Regions from separate parts of the Paenibacillus sp. FSL H7-0737 genome, predicted to be linked through region 1. Evidence: a T-box and tRNA genes for the amino acid it is inferred to sense, from the RefSeq annotation. Region 1 holds a T-box; the other holds one or more tRNA genes.

Region 1 (7,637 bases):
ATTTTTCCCTTCAACGCATGCTCGGACCAATGTGCGGGCGAAGGAAAAAGGGACACCCCCATACCATCGTTCCGATTATGATGCAGCATGCAGCTTTGATGGCGCTTTGTATGTAGGTGATCCAGAAACCGTTGCGAACAAAATCATTCATCTTCGCAAGCATGTTGGAATTACGCGATTCTTTTTACATATGCCCCACGGTACAATGCCTCATGATGATGTTATGCAGGCGATTAGACTGCTGGGAACAGAAGTAGCTCCTCGTGTTCGTGAAGAAGTAGCACGCTGGGAAGCAAGTAATCTTTAACGAATAAGCTGCGTCCTTAGGACGTGGCTTTTTTTGTGCGGTATACTAAAATAACGAATAACGTTATATAAGGGAGGAGCAATGGAGACTATTCATTATTTATCTCAATTCAATTTGCTTCAATCGTTAGCGCTGGAAGATCTAATGGAAATGGAAGAGTTAACTCGAATAACAGTAGTCCCGAAAAATACATATATCCAGACACCGACAACTTCTCTGAAGGATTATTTTTTGTGAAAAAAGGAAAGGTGCGTTTATACCGATTGAATGCGGATGGGAAGCAGTTTACTTCGGATATTCTGAGTGAGGGTAATGTTTTTGGTGAAATGAACGTGATTTCGTTTGGAACCAAAGATCATTACATTGAAGCCATGGAAGAGTGTCATATCTGTACAATTGATCCTGTAAGATTTGAAGATTTCGTAGCTACTCGACCTAGATTTTTGATGTCGTTAATGCAAGTATTGAGCGATCGTATAAAAAGTATGAGTCAGTTAACTCAAAACCTAGCCATCGGAAATCTGCATGATAAAATATTGTGTGTTCTTTTAAAGCTATCGGATCAACTAGGCGTTAAAAGTGAGGATAATTATTATAAAATCAATGTTCCACTATCACATCAAGAAATCGCCAATTTGATTGGTGCGAGCAGAGAAGCGGTTACTGTGGCATTGCAAGAATTGGTAAAAGCTGAGGTGCTTCAGACTGGGTTCAAAACTATACGTATCCATCATGATAAGATTTTGGAAAGAAATTTATAAAGATTATGAGCTGTAAATGAGATTACATCTTTATGGTTAGAAATACCCGTATCCTAGATAAAAGAAGAAGGTTATCCAAGCCTTTAAAATCATAGGTGAAGGGAAGATTTATATGGAGCATAGGAAGGGAGCTCGAAAAGTTAGCGATATTCCTGCTGATGTTGTAGGGCTATTGCATAAAGGACAATTACAGACTGTAAATCTAACGGAATGGCTTGCTGTGGACCATATGGTCTTGATAGAAAATGTACTGGACGAGCTAGGTTTTGGACAGAAATCCGAACCAATTTTACAAAGGCTTCGCGATTCATCGGAAAAGAAAATCATGAAGCTCATACCGGCTATCGCGCGGGAGTGGCAACAGGTATTGGAGTGCAAATCAGAGGTGGAACAAGTCCGAGTATTCTCAGCATTAGCACAGCATCGTTCCGATAGTGTCCGCTGTTGGACTGCCTATATGATCGGTCTAAATCAATCTTTAAGTCTATCGCAAAAGCTAATGGATATCCGTCCCTTTGCAGCGGATGATCATTTTGGGGTACGTGAGATTTCATGGATGGCTTTAAGGGAATCGGTCATTGCAGAATTGGATGAATCCATTAAGTTCTTAGAGAGCTGGGTTCATGATCAAGATACGAACATAAGGAGATATGCAATCGAATTGACGCGGCCACATGGGGTATGGGCGAAGCATATTACTGCGCTAAAAGAAAACCCAGCAATAGCACTTCCATTATTAGAACCACTTAAGTCAGATCCGGCAAAATACGTTCAGGATTCTGTAAGTAATTGGTTGAACGATGCGAGTAAAAGCAATCCAGACTGGGTGCAACAGCTTAGTGAGAAGTGGTTAATTTCTTCGGATTCCAAGGAAACGAAGCGGATTGTAACACGGGCAACAAGGAGTATTACTGATCTACGTTGAAAATGAAGTAATACCTTAGCCCTCTAGTAGTGCATCACAGCAGGAGTGTGTCTCGGCATTCTCAGCTTAAGATGTTGACATTGAAGAATTATTTCACTATACTGGCTGTAATCTTATATACGATATACGTTGAAGAAGCCCAGTAGTAGCTTAGTCCCTGTTTCAGAAAGCCGGGGGTTGATGAAACCCGGTACACACTAAGAGTACGAATTACACTTTGGAGTATCTCGGCTAACACCGAGCGGAATGGCGAACGATATCTCGTCACGAGTGGCATCAATGCTGTGTTTTAGCATTAGCGTTTCATTGGTGCAATCTGGGTGGTAACACGGTTATTCAATCGTCCCTATGTCTACAATAGACAAGGGGACGATTTTTTTGTTTTTAAATATAAGGATTTATAAGTTTCTCTTCATCAACTATCCTTATATTCGCTTGGCGGACTGATGATTCGTTATAGGATATCTACTACTTTAAGGGGTGTTAGGCAATGAATATTATCGATGAACTAGAATGGCGCGATGCCATCAATCAACAAACCGATGCCGAAGGGCTTAGAGAATTGACCAACCAGAAATCCGTTTCGGTGTACTGCGGTGTAGACCCGACGGGTGACAGTATGCATATTGGTCACTTGATTCCGTTCATGGTACTCAAAAGATTCCAGCTTGCAGGACATCGTCCGGTTATGCTAATTGGCGGTGCTACAGGTACGATAGGTGATCCAAGTGGACGACAATCCGAGCGTTCATTGCAGACACTGGAGCAAATCCAAGCTAACGTAGATGCGCTTACCGCACAAATGAAAAAGCTGTTCGTTACTGATGGCGACAATCAAATTCGTATGGTGAACAACTACGATTGGACGCATAAAATCAATGTGATCGAATTTTTGCGTGACTATGGTAAGAACTTCAGCATCAATTCGATGCTTGCCAAAGATGTTGTAGCGAGCAGATTGGACAGCGGAATTTCCTTTACTGAATTCTCCTACCAAATCCTGCAATCCCTAGATTACCTGCATCTGTACCAGCATGAAGATGTGCAGCTCCAAATTGGTGGCTCCGATCAATGGGGCAACATTACAAGCGGTCTGGATCTGATCCGTAGAAAAGAAGGACCTGAAGCAAAAGCATTCGGTCTAACGATCCCGCTTATGTTGAAAGCTGATGGAACAAAATTCGGTAAATCAGCTGGAGGGGCAATCTGGCTCGATCCAAACAAAACGACTGCGTTTGAGTTCTACCAGTTCTGGGCGAACACTGATGACCGTGATGTTGTGAAATACTTGAAGTACTTTACATTCCTATCTAAAGAGCAAATTGATGCACTTGCGGAAAAAGTACAGACTGAACCGCATAAACGCGAAGCACAAAAAACACTTGCTGAAGAAATGACCAGATTCGTGCATGGTGAAGAATTGCTGGAGCAGGCTAAACGTATTACTGCTGCTCTGTTCAGCGGAGATATCAAATCCCTGACTGCTGATGAGATCGAGCAAGGCTTCAAGGAAATGCCGACCTACGAAACTACACTGGAATCTAAAAATATCGTAGAGTGGTTGGTTGATCTCGGTATCGAGCCGTCCAAGCGTCAAGCACGTGAGGATATCACCAAAGGAGCAATCTCCATGAATGGTGAGAAAGTTAGCGACGTAGCTCTGGATGTTACAGCTAGCGAAGCTATCGGGGGCCGGTTTATCATTATCCGTAAGGGTAAGAAAAACTACAGTTTGGTGAAATTGTCCTAATAATAAGAGCCTTCCTTATGAATAAGGGAGGTTTTTTGTTGTATTTTAAGTATAGAGGCGGATCATTTGCATATTAAGTGAAATTTGAAAGGTGAAATAGCGAAAATTATGGTAAGCTTAGGATTCGTGTGATTTATGGATTAACATGATATTCTACAACTATAACAGAAAATTAGGAGTGGTAATTTGAGAAGACAAAAACCAATGACCATGGAAGAATTGATGAATGAGTTACAAGGACAGAAAACGTATCAAGAAGATCCCAATCACATCTCTTTCGAGAAATTGTTTAATGAAGCGTTTATGAGTAAGTATTCCAATTACAAAAGTTTCGATGAGTTTGTAACGAAAGGAAACTTTCAAGTAAAGACAGAAGAAGATGTTGCTGACATACCTGATGAACTTTTTGATCGTCATGTAGTTAGAGAGACTAAATTTGCGGATTGGAAATCAATGTTGGAAACAGCGAATAAGGAATACGTCCGTAATTAAAGAAACAGTGTCTGTTAATACTTAATTTATATTCAAAGAAAATACACTCCCCATTGTCTCGACAGACAATGAGGAGTGTATTTTTTTATCTCTATATATTCGACAAACTATGATGTTTTACTCATCGTTGATGTACATACCTATGATTTAATTGAAGAAATAGGAAATAGGTTTCCTAAAGGTTGTATTTATATAGGAGGGGCAGAATTGTATGACAACTTGCATACAGACCTCAAGGCCTGAGACTCTTCATGTCATGTGGAAAACCGTCTCAGAGGATTGCAATTTAACCTGTGATTATTGCTATTACAGCACAGCAGGGGGATATCCTCACCAACCGATCCGAGTGATGGATACGGATCTTCTGGAGCGGTTTATCGCTCAGTACATGAAAAGATCATCTGGTATAGCGACGTTCTCTTGGCAGGGAGGGGAGCCGCTATTAGCCGGACTTCCATATTTTGAACGCGTGATTTCACTCCAAGCTAAGTATGCTCCACCTCATACGATGATCAGTAATGCGCTGCAGACCAACGGAACGCTAATTCATGAGAATTGGGCGAAATTTTTTAAACGGTACAACTTTTTGGTTGGGATTAGTGTGGACGGTCCTGAGACCATTCATGATGCACATCGTATAACGGGTTCGGGGAAAGGTAGTTATGATCTAGTTATGCGTGGGATTCGCCATCTACAGAATGAAGGTGTGGAATATAGTACTCTGACGGTGATTCATGAAGATAATGTGATGAAACCAGACGAATTGATGGCATTCTACCAGGAACAACAATTTCCTTATATTCAGTTTATCCCTTGCATGGATTTTGTCTCACAAAAGAGTGATATGCCTGGCCGCTTTCGAATTACACCTGAACAATACGGAGCGTTTTTATGCCGTACATTTGATCTGTGGTACAACGAGGGGTATCCGGAGCTTCCCATTCGTATTTTTGAGAATATGCTTCTAGTATTCATGCATCGTGAGGCGGAGTTATGCGTCCACAACTCATGCTGCCCGAAGATGATGGTGCTTGAAACGAACGGGGATGCCTATCCTTGCGATTTCTTTATTGATGAAGAGCACAGGTTAGGAAATATTGGCCATACCGACCTTGAAGCATTGCTTACCAGCCCCATATATGATGACTTTTTGTTAATGAAACCCAATATGAATGAATCATGCTATAAGTGTGAGTATCTTAGCTTTTGTAATGGGGGATGCCCGCGCAACCGGAATTGGCTTGATGTTCATGATCGTACTGAGGTTGATTATTTCTGCCATAGCTATAAAATGTTCTACTCATATGCCTATGAACGGATGATACTGCTAGCAAACCGACTTAAATCGGAGCAGATGCTGGAGTTCAGGAAAAGTGCCAAACCACTTCCAGGTAGAAATGATCCATGTCTCTGCGGAAGCGGGAAAAAATTTAAGAGTTGCTGTCAACCACTATAGCTCAAATTAAAAAAAGGCTGTCTTAACAATCATGCAAATGGTTTTGGGACAACCTTTTTATTATATTAAAGAACCATTTGATTTCTCACCATAATAGCCGCACCAGTCACCACAGCTTCTTCTTTTAAAGTACCTAGAGTGAAGTGAGGTTGGTATTCAGGATAACGGTAAGTGTTACGCTGTGCCACTTCAACCGCCGTTTGGAAGAACAACTCGTGAGAGTGGATGAGCGCACCACCTAAAATGATAGTCTCAGGATGTAACAGGTTGATAACGTTGGCGAGGCCAATCCCGAAGTGAATGGCGGCTTGAGTAAATAATTCACGTGCGTGTGGATTACCATCTCTAAAGGCTTGCACGAGTACATCATAAGTTAGCTTCTCAGGCGAGACTTTATATCTTTGGAGGATCAGGTCGTTGTCATTTTTTGCCTCTGAGCGTGCACTTTGTTCTAGCGCCTGCACAGATACGAATGCTTCCAGAGCACCGTAGTTCCCATCATTATTTAATCGGGGTCCATCTGTCTGGATGATCATTTGACCAATGGCATCTTCCATATCCATCGTCCCATGAACAATACTTCCATGCGACATCATCGCATAGCGGATCCCTGCTCCAGCATGTACATAGAGCATATGTTGAATGTTAGCGTGACGGATGGACCAGCGTTCCCCAAGCAGTGCGGAATTTGCTCCGTTGTCCAACCAAGCTTTGAAGCCTGTCCGTTCCTCCACCAGAGTGCAAATCGGGAGATTGTTCCAGCCTGAAGCAGGGAAATGTAGCGGCTTTAAGATTAAACCATTTTCCCGGTCAAGCGGTCCCACGGCTCCTATTCCTATCCCAATAATTTGACTGTCCTTCAGCTGATGGTCTCTAAGGAAGGCGCGTATTTGATTACTTATGTGATCCATAAATCTTTCAGGTGTGAATGCCTGATCCATTCGCCAGTGAACAATTGATTTTGGGTTCATTTGCATATCAAATAAACCAAGGGAAGAATACAGCCTGGAAATCTCTAAACCGATGATGTAGCCGTAGGAAGGATTGATCTGGTATAAAATAGGTCTTCTGCCTCCGCTTGATTCCCCGAATCCGCATTCTATCAGCAAGCCTTCTTCCGTCATTTCATCTAATATTCGGGTCATTGTGCTTTTGGTAAGTGAAAATGTTTGTAGAAGATCTAACTTGGAAACTGTGCCTTGTTCGGCGATTCGGTCGTATAGGAGTTTCTTTGGGGATGGAATGTGTGTCGAGCGCTTTTCCACGATATACCTCCAAGCTATGTATAGGATGAACTAGAAAGATCGTTTTTTATAAAGTTTGTATTTATTATCATTAATATAGTATAACGCATAAACCATAGATTGTATTTTACCGTTCAAAAACTTAATTCCATTTTGGGAAAAAGTGATATAATGAAATTACGACAGAAAATATAAGGGTGGAATCCATGAGAACAACTATGAAAACAAATGCGACGACGAATACAGACCTAAGGATAAGTCTATTGTTCCAGTTGTTTTGGGTATTTGTTCGAATCGGTCCCGTAACTTTCGGGGGAGGTTATGCGATGATCCCTATGATCGAACGGGAAATTTCCACTAAACGGAAATGGCTGGCTGAAGAGGAGATGGATGAAATTCTATCTTTAGCTGGCGCAGCACCAGGTGGGGTAGGTGTAAATGCGGCGGCATTCATTGGTTATCGTCTTGCTGGAGTGAAGGGTGCGATTGCTGCAATCGCTGGGATTACGATTCCAACCTTTATCATTGTTTGTTTGCTTAGCGCCGTTTACTCACAACTGGCCGACCAACCAAAAGTTATTGCCGCCATGAAGGGGATTCATGGTGCTGTTATTGCCTTGATCCTAGTAGCAGCATATCGAATGGCTAAGAACGCTATTTTTGACAAGACTACGGCTGTTACGGCGTTGGTTATACCGATTG
Region 2 (7,637 bases), 1.9 Mb from region 1:
CTGCAATGCCTACACCATCATCTACAAAGCTCAACACATCACGTTTACCCATCTCAAGTGTACCGTCTTGTAATCTCTTCACGGCACCCAGAATAGCACTATCAATCTTTTTAATAGAAGAAGTAACGATCAAGTTTGCTTTTTCGCTATCTGTATCGTTAAGCAACATCGCCTGATCGGAGTCTACGCCGATAGCATATTTCTTCTTCTCCTTAGCTGCGTCAAAGATCCCAAGACCTGTACCCCCAGCCACGTTAAAAATAACATCCACACCGGAGTTATATTGAATCAGCGAAAGCTCCTTGCCCTTAGCCGGGTTAACGAAATCGCCAGCATATGATACAGCGACCTTCACATCAGGATCAACATATTGAGCGCCCTGAATGTAGCCTACCAAGAAAGCGTTAATTCCTGGAATATCCATGCCGCCTACAAAACCGATCACATTCTCAGGATTAGCATTTTCCATATCCGATTGTGTAGCTAGCGCCGCTACAGCACCTGCTAGAAAAGATACTTCATTTGTTGCATAAGACATGTTGTACATATTCTCTGGTGCTTCATCTATATCGGTATCATAGTTAATGAACTTTTTGTCAGGATATAATTCAGCCGTTGCATTAAACATCTCTGTAATTTCTGATCCGCCAGAAATAATAACATCCCAGTCCTCAGCGGCGATATCGTTAAACGTAGGCTCCCATTTCGTTTTATCGACACCCATTTCTACAACTTTTGTTTCTGCACCCAGTTCATCCTTAACCTTTTGCAAACCGCTATTCGCAGAGTCAAAGAAAGATTTATCTCCAAGCGTTCCTGGAATCAGAAGTACTACTTTGAGTTTATCCCCTGAACCTGTTTCTCCACCTTCAGCTGCGTTAGATCCTGCATTCGCGGAAGATCCATTACTCGACGTATTATTTCCACAGGCTGTGACCATTACCATTACTACTAGTAACAACAAAGAAAGAACTTTCTTTTTCATTTTTCTATTCCCCCTATTTATAGTTGGTTAGTAATTTGAGAGGTTCTCCTTCTTAGTCCGTTGTATATTTCACGATTTAGATGGAAACTCTCATTTTTCATGTAACATTGTCAAAATTTTAATGATTTTAACGAATACACTCAAAAAAAGAGATAAAATTATAATTTTTACGAATAATCCGACTAATTCCCGAACGAGATGGCCAGTCAGGTTGCTAATCTTCGGATTTCTTGATACGATCATATCAAATATTAATGAAAATAATTATATGATTTCGGTCATATTTTTGTACGATTCGGCTAAAACATAATTATTGGAGGGTCATCATGGATCGTGTTCTATATATTGTAAATGCAGCACATGAGGTTAATACCTATATTCCACCACACCAGCATGAATGTTATGAACTAGTCTATTATTTAAACGGCTTAGGAACTACCAATGTAGGTTCGCGAAGTTATCATTTTCGTTCTTCTTCATTCGCGCTGATACCACCCAATCATAAACATGATGAGAATCATCGCGAGGATGCTACTATACTATTTGTAGGCTTCCATTCAAATCACCCAAATATGGAGAATTTGCAAGGCGTATATGAAGATGATAAAGACCATACTGTTCTACAGATCTTGCTTCGAATGAAAGCAGAGTTTACGCGCAAACAAGATGGATTCTCTGAACTATTGAACCTGCAAATGAGCGAAATCACTGTTCATCTGATACGGCTTCTTAGTGCCTCTGGGTTTCAATCACCAACGGAAGACAGAGTCCAATATGTTCTAAACTATATGAATGAGCATTACCGCCATAAGCTATCGGTCGCAACACTTTCAGAGATGTCTGGATACAGCTATGATCGTTTCCGCCATTTATTTAAAGAACGATTCGGTTCTTCACCTCTGCGCTATCTACTATTGAAACGTCTGGATTATGCAAAGTCTCTCTTGCAACATACCCAAATGCATATCTCTGAAGTATCAGCTGCTGCTGGGTTTGTGAATGACGCCCAATTCTGCAATATGTTTAAACGTGAAATTGGTCTCACCCCACGAGCATTCCGACTAAGCAGTCAATAAAACAAAACTCCACACAAAAAGGCCGTTGATTAGAGACGCCTCTAATTCAACGGCTTAAGAATAAAAAGCTCAAAGACAAAGAAAAAAGGTTTGTAAAGTTGCTTATACAAGCGACTTTACAAACCTTTTTGATATACCGGCGAGAGGACTCGAACCTCCACGGTTTCCCTCTCGATTTTGAGTCGAGCGCGTCTGCCATTCCGCCACGCCGGCACATATGAAATTAATGGAGGCGCCACCCAGATTTGAACTGGGGATAAAGCTTTTGCAGAGCTTTGCCTTACCACTTGGCTATGGCGCCATATGAAAACTTTGGAGCGGACGACGGGAATCGAACCCGCGACCCTCGCCTTGGCAAGGCGATGCTCTACCGCTGAGCCACGTCCGCATAAAATGGCTGGGGATATAGGATTTGAACCTATGCATGACGGAGTCAAAGTCCGTTGCCTTACCGCTTGGCTAATCCCCAATAACATTTTAAAATAAAAGGGGCGACTGATGGGTCTCGAACCCACGAATGCCGGAACCACAATCCGGTGCGTTAACCACTTCGCCACAATCGCCATATTAAACTAATATTGTTGCTGTTCTTCTTAAAGTAAATGGGGCGACCGATGGGACTTGAACCCACGAATGCCGGATCCACAAACCGGTGCGTTAACCCCTTCGCCACGACCGCCATATTAAACTTTAGAGAAAGACTTTAGATAAAGATTGGCAGGGGCAGCAGGAATTGAACCCACACCAACGGTTTTGGAGACCGTTGTTCTACCTTTAAACTATGCCCCTAAAAAAAATGGTGGGGGATGATGGATTCGAACCACCGAACACGTACGTGAGCAGATTTACAGTCTGATGCGTTTGGCCACTTCGCTAATCCCCCAAAGATGGTGCCGGCGAGAGGACTTGAACCCCCAACCTACTGATTACAAGTCAGTTGCTCTACCAATTGAGCTACACCGGCATATTAAGTTGTATACTATATGGTGGCTCGAGACGGATTCGAACCGCCGACACGAGGATTTTCAGTCCTCTGCTCTACCGACTGAGCTATCGAGCCAAGGTAAAAATGGCGGAACCGACGAGATTCGAACTCGCGATCTCCTGCGTGACAGGCAGGCATGTTAGGCCAACTACACCACGGTTCCAAAAGATATAATTTCTTAATGAAAATTGGTTGCGGGGGCAGGATTTGAACCTGCGGCCTTCGGGTTATGAGCCCGACGAGCTACCGGGCTGCTCCACCCCGCGTCGTTCTTAAATGAATATGGTGGAGGCTGAGGGGATCGAACCCCCGACCCTCTGCTTGTAAGGCAGATGCTCTCCCAGCTGAGCTAAGCCTCCATAAACAACAATTGTTATTGTACCAAAGTCCACTATGTAAAATCAAGTGAAAATTTGGTGACCCGTATGGGATTCGAACCCATGTTACCTCCGTGAAAGGGAGGTGTCTTAACCCCTTGACCAACGGGCCATACTAAGTAAAATTTGTGGCGGAGAGAGAGGGATTCGAACCCTCGAGACGCTTGTGGCGCCTACACGATTTCCAATCGTGCTCCTTCGGCCAAACTCGGACACCTCTCCATATGGCTCCCCGAACAGGACTCGAACCTGTGACAACTCGATTAACAGTCGAGTGCTCTACCAACTGAGCTATCAGGGAATATTCATACCAGGCTTGATGCCTGAAAACTGAATCCGAATTGAATTTGCGTCTTAAGTGTAGGATAAGCCCTCGACCGATTAGTATTGGTCAGCTCCATGCATTACTGCACTTCCACCTCCAACCTATCTACCTCGTCGTCTTCAAGGGGTCTTACTAATTGGGAAATCTCATCTTGAGGGGGGCTTCACGCTTAGATGCTTTCAGCGCTTATCCCGTCCGTACGTAGCTACCCAGCCATGCTTCTGGCGAAACAACTGGTGCACCAGCGGTACGTCCATCCCGGTCCTCTCGTACTAAGGACAGCTCCTCTCAAATTTCCTGCGCCCACGACAGATAGGGACCGAACTGTCTCACGACGTTCTGAACCCAGCTCGCGTACCGCTTTAATGGGCGAACAGCCCAACCCTTGGGACCTACTTCAGCCCCAGGATGCGATGAGCCGACATCGAGGTGCCAAACCTCCCCGTCGATGTGGACTCTTGGGGGAGATAAGCCTGTTATCCCCAGGGTAGCTTTTATCCGTTGAGCGATGGCCCTTCCATGCGGTACCACCGGATCACTAAGTCCGACTTTCGTCCCTGCTCGACTTGTAGGTCTCGCAGTCAAGCTCCCTTATGCCTTTGCACTCTTCGAATGATTTCCAACCATTCTGAGGGAACCTTGGAACGCCTCCGTTACTCTTTAGGAGGCGACCGCCCCAGTCAAACTGCCCGCCTGACACGGTCCCCGTACCCGATTAGGGTACTAGGTTAGAACCTAGATACGATCAGGGTGGTATCCCAACGGCGCCTCCACCGAAGCTTGCGCTCCGATTTCTACGGCTCCCACCTATCCTGTACAGATCGTACCCAAATTCAATATCAAGCTGCAGTAAAGCTCCATGGGGTCTTTCCGTCTTGTCGCGGGTAACCTGCATCTTCACAGGTATTAAAATTTCACCGGATCTCTCGTTGAGACAGCGCCCAAGTCGTTACGCCATTCGTGCGGGTCAGAATTTACCTGACAAGGAATTTCGCTACCTTAGGACCGTTATAGTTACGGCCGCCGTTTACTGGGGCTTCGGTTCATAGCTTCGGGTTACCCCTAACCACTCCCCTTAACCTTCCAGCACCGGGCAGGCGTCAGCCCGTATACTTCGCCTTGCGGCTTCGCACAGACCTGTGTTTTTGCTAAACAGTCGCTTGGGCCTTTTCACTGCGGCCCCCTCGTGCTATTCACACTACCGGGGCACCCCTTCTCCCGAAGTTACGGGGTCATTTTGCCGAGTTCCTTAACGAGAGTTCTTCCGCGCGCCTTAGAATTCTCTTCTCGCCTACCTGTGTCGGTTTGCGGTACGGGCACCTTCTCCTGGCTAGAGGCTTTTCTTGGCAGTGTGAGATCATGACCTTCGCTACTACAATTTTCGCTCCCCATCACAGCCCAGCCTTAACGATGTGCGGATTTGCCTACACATCAGCCTCACTGCTTAGACGGACATATCCATCAGTCCGCGTCACTACCCTCCTGCGTCACCCCATCGCTCATAGCGGATTACGGTGGTACAGTAATTTCAAACTGTTGTCCTTCGACTACGCCTTTCGGCCTCGCCTTAGGTCCCGACTTACCCTGAGCGGACGAGCCTTCCTCAGGAAACCTTGGGCTTTCGGCGGATCAGATTCTCACTGATCTTTTCGTTACTCATACCGGCATTCTCACTTGTATGCTGTCCAGCGCTCCTTACGGTACACCTTCAACCCACATACAACGCTCCCCTACCCCAGATACATACGTATCTAGCCATAGCTTCGGTGGTGTGTTTAGCCCCGTTACATTTTCGGCGCAGAGTCACTCGACCAGTGAGCTATTACGCACTCTTTCAATGGTGGCTGCTTCTAAGCCAACATCCTGGTTGTCTGTGCAACTCCACATCCTTTCCCACTTAACACACACTTGGGGACCTTAGCTGATGGTCTGGGCTGTTTCCCTTTTGACAATGGATCTTAGCACTCACTGTCTGACTCCCGGCAATAAGTATATGGCATTCGGAGTTTGACTGAGCTTGGTAATCCTTGCGGACCCCGCACCCAATCAGTGCTCTACCTCCACTACTCTTATACCGAGGCTAGCCCTAAAGCTATTTCGGGGAGAACCAGCTATCTCCGAGTTCGATTGGAATTTCTCCGCTACCCCCACCTCATCCCCGCATTTTTCAACATGCGTGGGTTCGGGCCTCCAGTGCGTGTTACCGCACCTTCACCCTGGACAGGGGTAGATCACACGGTTTCGGGTCTACGTCCACATACTCAATCGCCCTATTCAGACTCGCTTTCGCTGCGGCTCCGTCTTCTCGACTTAACCTTGCATGTTAAACGTAACTCGCCGGTTCATTCTACAAAAGGCACGCCATCACCCATTAATAGGGCTCTGACTTTTTGTAAGCACACGGTTTCAGGTTCTATTTCACTCCCCTTCCGGGGTGCTTTTCACCTTTCCCTCACGGTACTGTTTCACTATCGGTCGCCAGGTAGTATTTAGCCTTAGCAGATGGTCCTGCTGGATTCATACGGGGTTTCACGTGCCCCGCACTACTCGGGATCCGTCTCGGAGAGAACACAGTTTAGGTTACAGGGCTTTTACCTCTATCGCGGGCCTTTCCAGACCTCTTCACCTACCATATTCCTTTGTAACTCCATGTGAGACGTCCCACAACCCCTAAGAGCAAGCTCTTAGGTTTAGGCTGTTCCGCGTTCGCTCGCCGCTACTGACGGAATCACTATTGTTTTCTCTTCCTCAGGGTACTTAGATGTTTCAGTTCCCCTGGTCTGCCTCTACATCTCCTATGTGTTCAGAGATGAGTAACTGCGAATTACCACAGCTGGGTTTCCCCATTCGGACACCCCCGGATCAAAGCTTGCTTACAGCTCCCCGAGGCAGTTTCGTTGTTCGCCACGTCCTTCGTCGGCTCCTGGCGCCTAGGCATCCTCCGTGTGCTCTTATTAGCTTAACCTTGATTTTTCCTAAGAAAAATCTCACTAATAACATTTACTTGTTTGCACAAGTTGCTAAAAGATGTTCTAAAACGCAAATTCGTTTCGGTATCCAGTTTTCAAGGATCAAGTCTTATTTGAGAGCTTAAACTCTCAAAACTGAGCAACGAGTGAGTTGTGGAAGCTTAGCTTCCGATTTGAATGTCTTCATTGCAGAAGACGATTCTCCATAGAAAGGAGGTGATCCAGCCGCACCTTCCGATACGGCTACCTTGTTACGACTTCACCCCAATCATCTACCCCACCTTCGGCGGCTGGCTCCCTTGCGGGTTACCCCACCGACTTCGGGTGTTGTAAACTCTCGTGGTGTGACGGGCGGTGTGTACAAGACCCGGGAACGTATTCACCGCGGCATGCTGATCCGCGATTACTAGCAATTCCGACTTCATGCAGGCGAGTTGCAGCCTGCAATCCGAACTGAGACCGGCTTTGATGGGATTGGCTTCACCTCGCGGCTTCGCTTCCCGTTGTACCGGCCATTGTAGTACGTGTGTAGCCCAGGTCATAAGGGGCATGATGATTTGACGTCATCCCCACCTTCCTCCGGTTTGTCACCGGCAGTCACTCTAGAGTGCCCAACATTACTTGCTGGCAACTAAAGTTAAGGGTTGCGCTCGTTGCGGGACTTAACCCAACATCTCACGACACGAGCTGACGACAACCATGCACCACCTGTCTCCTCTGTCCCGAAGGCCGCCACTATCTCTAGTGGATTCAGAGGGATGTCAAGACCTGGTAAGGTTCTTCGCGTTGCTTCGAATTAAACCACATACTCCACTGCTTGTGCGGGTCCCCGTCAATTCCTTTGAGTTTCAGTCTTGCGACCGTACTCCCCAGGCGGAGTGCTTACTGTGTTAACTTCGGCACCAAGGGTATCGAAACCC

What was found. A T-box is a leader RNA that pairs with one kind of tRNA and senses whether it is charged. The one in region 1 lies ahead of tyrS (tyrosine--tRNA ligase), so its partner is inferred to be a tRNA-Tyr.
Region 2: it encodes a tRNA-Tyr, which carries the amino acid that the T-box ahead of tyrS (tyrosine--tRNA ligase) is inferred to sense. The anticodon was not compared.

What each region holds. Positions count from the first base shown of each region.
Region 1 covers NZ_CP009279.1:3,937,253-3,944,889, reverse strand. Annotated here, with positions in the region: gene H70737_RS17095 (LLM class flavin-dependent oxidoreductase) at 1-307, shown strand, start outside; partial or broken gene H70737_RS17090 (Crp/Fnr family transcriptional regulator) at 389-1,068, shown strand; gene H70737_RS17085 (DNA alkylation repair protein) at 1,181-1,993, shown strand; T-box leader at 2,114-2,344, shown strand; gene tyrS (tyrosine--tRNA ligase) at 2,484-3,743, shown strand; gene H70737_RS17075 (hypothetical protein) at 3,948-4,235, shown strand; gene H70737_RS17070 (anaerobic sulfatase maturase) at 4,447-5,691, shown strand; gene H70737_RS17065 (ROK family protein) at 5,757-6,956, opposite strand; gene H70737_RS17060 (chromate transporter) at 7,142-7,637, shown strand, end outside.
Region 2 covers NZ_CP009279.1:5,825,098-5,832,734, forward strand. Annotated here, with positions in the region: gene H70737_RS25360 (BMP family ABC transporter substrate-binding protein) at 1-985, opposite strand, end outside; gene H70737_RS25365 (AraC family transcriptional regulator) at 1,312-2,061, shown strand; tRNA gene H70737_RS25370 (tRNA-Leu) at 2,196-2,274, opposite strand; tRNA gene H70737_RS25375 (tRNA-Cys) at 2,289-2,362, opposite strand; tRNA gene H70737_RS25380 (tRNA-Gly) at 2,375-2,449, opposite strand; tRNA gene H70737_RS25385 (tRNA-Gln) at 2,456-2,530, opposite strand; tRNA gene H70737_RS25390 (tRNA-His) at 2,552-2,624, opposite strand; tRNA gene H70737_RS25395 (tRNA-His) at 2,665-2,740, opposite strand; tRNA gene H70737_RS25400 (tRNA-Trp) at 2,777-2,850, opposite strand; tRNA gene H70737_RS25405 (tRNA-Tyr) at 2,859-2,944, opposite strand; tRNA gene H70737_RS25410 (tRNA-Thr) at 2,950-3,025, opposite strand; tRNA gene H70737_RS25415 (tRNA-Phe) at 3,046-3,121, opposite strand; tRNA gene H70737_RS25420 (tRNA-Asp) at 3,132-3,209, opposite strand; tRNA gene H70737_RS25425 (tRNA-Met) at 3,236-3,312, opposite strand; tRNA gene H70737_RS25430 (tRNA-Val) at 3,330-3,405, opposite strand; tRNA gene H70737_RS25435 (tRNA-Glu) at 3,461-3,535, opposite strand; tRNA gene H70737_RS25440 (tRNA-Ser) at 3,553-3,645, opposite strand; tRNA gene H70737_RS25445 (tRNA-Asn) at 3,649-3,724, opposite strand; rRNA gene H70737_RS25450 (23S ribosomal RNA) at 3,785-6,713, opposite strand; rRNA gene H70737_RS25455 (16S ribosomal RNA) at 6,927-7,637, opposite strand, start outside.